Regions from separate parts of the Neobacillus sp. YIM B06451 genome, predicted to be linked through region 2. Evidence: riboswitches for the same ligand, from Rfam matches in the RefSeq annotation. Region 2 holds a riboswitch; the other holds the start of a gene.
The links. Region 2 has a riboswitch for FMN ahead of RB160_RS08205 (ECF transporter S component). Riboswitches for the same ligand answer to the same signal wherever they lie in the genome.
Positions count from the first base shown of each region.

Region 1: it holds a riboswitch for FMN, as region 2 does, so the genes downstream of both, ribE (riboflavin synthase) here and RB160_RS08205 (ECF transporter S component) in region 2, are expected to answer to the same signal.

Region 1 is NZ_JAVFKJ010000001.1:91,980-94,447, reverse strand. It holds partial or broken gene ribB (3,4-dihydroxy-2-butanone-4-phosphate synthase) at 1-65, opposite strand, end outside; gene ribE (riboflavin synthase) at 78-734, opposite strand; FMN riboswitch at 974-1,124, opposite strand; gene RB160_RS00390 (gluzincin family metallopeptidase) at 1,217-2,468, opposite strand, start outside.
Region 2 is NZ_JAVFKJ010000003.1:145,977-148,444, reverse strand. It holds gene RB160_RS08210 (ferredoxin) at 237-485, shown strand; gene RB160_RS08205 (ECF transporter S component) at 599-1,171, opposite strand; FMN riboswitch at 1,329-1,463, opposite strand; gene RB160_RS08200 (peptidoglycan DD-metalloendopeptidase family protein) at 1,602-2,390, opposite strand.

The DNA of each region.
Region 1 (2,468 bases), on a different contig from region 2:
TCGCAGACAATGATGACCTTCCCTTCCTTTAAATCGCGAAGGGCTTCTTCTATTGTGCTGAACATTGTGCTCCCTCCTTAAATGAACCCATTCTTCTCCAGGAATTGGGCGGTTATTTCCGGTTTCTTTTTCCCCGTTTCGCTTTTGCCTGGATTTAGGATATGGTGCACATATTTGCCAAGCATGTCGCATTCAATATTGACACTGTCCCCCGCTTCCTTAAGGGAAAGAATCGTTTCAGAAAGTGTATGGGGGATAAGTGAAACAGTAAACGTATCGCCGGTTACATCAAAAATTGTCAAGCTTGTCCCATCCACCGCAACCGATCCTTTGAGAATGAGGAAAGGAATAATGGATGGAGCTGCTTCAATTTCATAATAAACAGCGTTCGCCATTTTGTTTTTTCTTACAATCGTTCCCGTTCCGTCAATATGGCCGCTCACAAAGTGGCCGCCAAACCTCCCGCCGGCTGCCATGGCACGTTCAAGGTTGACCTTGGATCCCGGCTTTAAGTCCTTAATATTCGTAGCTTTCACGGTTTCAGGCATCACATCGACGGTAAACCTACTTTTTTCAAAAGAAGTAACAGTTAGGCAGACTCCGTTGACGGATATGCTGTCTCCGAGATTTACATCCTCCAAAACCTTCTTCGCCTCGATTGTAAGGACCATGGATATGCCTGTTGAGGCAATCCTTGAAATGGTGCCAATTTCCTCAATAATTCCTGTAAACATTCTCTTCTCCTTTTTATCGTGGCTTATCCATTATGAGGATATCCCAAAGGGGTGGAAAAACATGCGAAAGCCCCAAAGGCAAAAGCGCTTTGGGGCTGAAAAATGGCATGCTCAAATATAGGTTTGAAAAACAATAGAGTCAGGCACGCCCAAAGAAGGCCTTCCACCATGAAACAAGCCTGCCTATATACTGCCGCTGTTTGCAGAAGGGCACACCATTCCCTTTTTTCAAAACCTGCTGCTTCCTTCTCCCATCCAGACTATACTGTCGGCCCCGGATTCACACCGGATCCACCGCTTGCCATAACCAGATGGCAAACGGGTCACGGGCTGAGAGGCATTTGCCCCATCACCGCCGGTAGGGAATTTCACCCTGCCCCGAAGGAATATTCAATTGGAATAGAAACATTATACTCAATTCGCCGTCAAAAAGAAACTATTTCGTATTATCGGCCGGGGGGTTTCCCATTTTCCAACTCTGGTTACAGGTTAAAAAAGTCCTGGAAATCACTGTTTTCGTAAGGATTGAAATCAAGCCAGGAGGTAAAAGGGCGATTGTCCACTTTGAAATATTCTTTCGTGAAACGAATGAATTCAATCGTTGCCAGTTTTTTGCCTGAATAGGCGGAAAGGTAATCGGAAAGGAAGGCAAGTGCAGTATCCGTTCCGTAGGGTTTCATCATTCTCCATAGATATAGCGTGGGTTTTGCCTGGATATGCCCCACCATTCCGCCGGGCAATCCGGTATATTTGTCCGCGGCCATGTTTGATTTAACATCCGTCCTCATAATATAAAAGTCATCAAATGCGTTTGCATAGGCAAAGCTTTCCGCTTCGCTTTTCTTTTGGCCGCCCAAAAAGAAGAGGGAAACGGCCAGCTCGGAAAGTCCGTCATTCAGCCAAGCATCCGTATGCCGGTCAAAATGGGCTTTGCCATAAAACCATTGTTGGGCAAGCTGATGGACGAGCAAATGGTCAGGAGTTTCCTCAATAGGCTGATAGAAGAGCTCGTTACTTTTGATAACGTCCGGCTGGAAAACAATCCCCGGATAGCTGCCCTTCCGCTCGTTTGTCAAAACAATATCAATCTGCTTATTGGGCAAATCGCCGAGGCGGGAAACAAAAAAACCAACCGCTTCCGCCGCTGTGCCAAGTACCATTTTTCCCTTTTCCATTTCCTTTTCCGGGGCAAATACACGGACTTCAATGGAACCCGCCGACGTTTTAATCATTTTGTAGCCATCCAAAAGAACAACATACATTTCTTTCAGCCAGTTTTCCTGAATGTCTCCTGTTTTGCTTGCCTGATCCCGGTCGGGACCCGAAGTTACCGCGATAAGATTCCCTGGGATTTGATAGTGTAAAGTGTAATTTGAAGCCGGTGCGGAATATGTTTCTTTTCCCGGAGCAGGCGGCTGGATTAACCAATCATATGTATAATCCGGAAGCATCGGATGCCATTGGAGAAGATCATAAACATGCTTCTCATTTCCCGCATTTGGCATTGAGAAAGAGTAGGAAATCTCGACGTTTGCTTTCCCGCCAGTCTTCAAGGCCTTCATTAACGGCACCTTCAGCTGTAGGCCTTCCAATTCATACTTTGACGGTACACCGTCGATTTTTGTACCGTCCACTTCCAGATTACCGCTGCCAATTTCATTAAGGCACTTGTCAATCGCCCAAGTGAGGACCTTCCTGCGGCATTCTTCCCTTGCCAGATCACCGAGCTGGTTT
Region 2 (2,468 bases):
CCATTATTCCCGTTTATTTATTTTCAACCAATGGCAGGTTCACTTCATTTTACCATGAAAGTGTGTCGGACACCGGCTGAATTTAGGGAATACTATCGAAAGCCGGCGCTACTGAAAAACATTATCAATGTAATATCTATTGAAAAGTTTCCATTTCTTTTTTACAATAGATATGCAGTATGCGTTTCCAGATTATGAGGTAAATATTTGTTCAAACCAACGGGAGGGTTTTTTTCATGCCAAAGTATACGATTGTAGACAAAGAAACTTGCATCGCTTGCGGAGCCTGCGGCGCTGCGGCACCAGACATTTATGATTATGATGATGAGGGCATTGCGTATGTAACACTGGATGACAACGAAGGTATCGTCGAAATTCCGGATGTCCTGATTGACGACATGATGGACGCTTTTGAAGGCTGCCCGACTGATTCCATCAAGGTGGCAGACGAACCATTCGACGGTAATCCAACAAAGTTCGAATAATGTTCACATTTACATATCCCCGCCATTCCGGTGGGGATTTTTTATTTTTTATTTTTCCCACGCAAAAAGACAACGGCTATCGCCGCTGCCTTAATAAATTGTGGTTATTTGTATTAAATGGATGCCTGCCTGTTGATCCACACATTCATCCTTACATACAAGGGGACGAATAACAATGAAACAATGACACCCTTCAGGATATTAAAAGGCAATATCGCCATAACAATGAGCTTTCGTGCCTCTGAATCCGCCATCGCTGGCGCGTTCAGGAACATCGTGTACGCGGGAAGGATAATGTAATAATTCAGGAGGCTCATAAGAATGGCCATTGTTACAGTTCCCGCAACAAGAGCGATTGATAAACCCTTTTTTGTTTTGATTCGGTTATAAACAAAATAGGTTGGCAGGATAAAAAGGGTACCAGCAAGAAAATTCGCAATGTGGCCAACAGGGACCCCTGTCTGGCTTCCTGTCATGAAATAGTCAAGCAAGTTTTTAATCAGTTCAACCAATATTCCCGCAACTGGCCCAAACGCCAATGCCGCGATCAATGCCGGGATGTCGCTGAAATCAATCAGCAGGAAATTAGGGAACAGAGGCAGCGGGAAATTCAACAGCATAAGGATATACGATATACTGCTTAGCATTCCGATTGCCACCATAGCCTTCAAAGTAAGTTTTTTCATTTTCCTCTCTCCTTGTGTGTCCATCACCAAAGAAGAAAGATTCAGCATGAGCAATCCATCGCAAAGAAAACCCCCAAGCCCGGCAGCTTGAGGGAGACTTTTGCAGAGGCATGCTCAATAAACGTTCAAAATATCATTTTTTGAACGCTTGCGGAACCTCCATCTTCTCCCATCCAGACTATACTGTCGGCTTTGGAATCTCACCAAATCCTGCCACAAAAAAGCGGCTCGCGGGCTAAAGCATAAGCTCATCACCGCCGGTCGGGAATTTCACCCAGCCCCGAAGATAGACAATATTTAGTTTACAAATATATTATACTAAAAACCCCCTATTTTTGAAACAATATTACCTGTGTTGAATTTGTGAACATCCAGTTTCTGTTTTTCCCTTTATTCAGATATCAAATCATTCAACCTTTCACATAGCTATTTAATTGAGCACCGCGCTCCCTTTTGGGAACGGCTCTGGCTGCCATTTTTCAAGCTTCAGTTCTTGCCCGGGGAAAATTGTTATCGTCTCAAGGCTATTCAGTTCCATCAGCTCATTAACTTCAATTCCTGAAGCCATCGCAATATCCCAAAGTGTATCTCCTTTTTTTACGATATGAATTGATTTCCCATTATCCTCAAGCGCGGCAACCCTTGTTTCGCTAGATTGAATAACTTCCGCACTTACGCCACTATTAAACCCACCCGCAATAAAGTCGCCCTCCTCAAATCGTCCGAGCTTGCGGACGGGGTTTATGGCATTTTCCTTCTTAAATGTCCATTCCGAACGATGTATTTCAAAATGGAGGTGGACCCCTGTTGAAAAGCCGGTAGTTCCCATTGTTCCAATTTTTTGGCCCTTTCTCACTTGCTCCCCTTCCTCTGCCAACCTTTTGTCCAGGTGGGCGTAAACGGTCACATATCCATTAGGGTGCTCGATCAAAATTGCATTTCCATATGTAGATGACAAATATGATTTTATTACTTTTCCATCCAAAGCCGCGAATACTGCCGAGCCCCTGCTTCCAGCAATATCAATTCCCTTATGTCGTCCGCCTCGGGTTCCGAATGTGTCAGAAATAATCCCTTCAGCCGGCCATGTCCATTCCGCCTTTTCCTTCGCAACAGCACCAGGTTCCTCTGCATTAGCCTGCTTGCTCCCAAGGAACAAAAGGGAAATGCACACCGCCATTATTCCAGCTAATAAAAACCTGAATATATATTCCTTCATGGTCGTTATCCTCCTTATGCGTTTGCGTCCAAACCACAATATGCCTTTTTTTCCAAAGATAGAACTCCTTAGGCACAT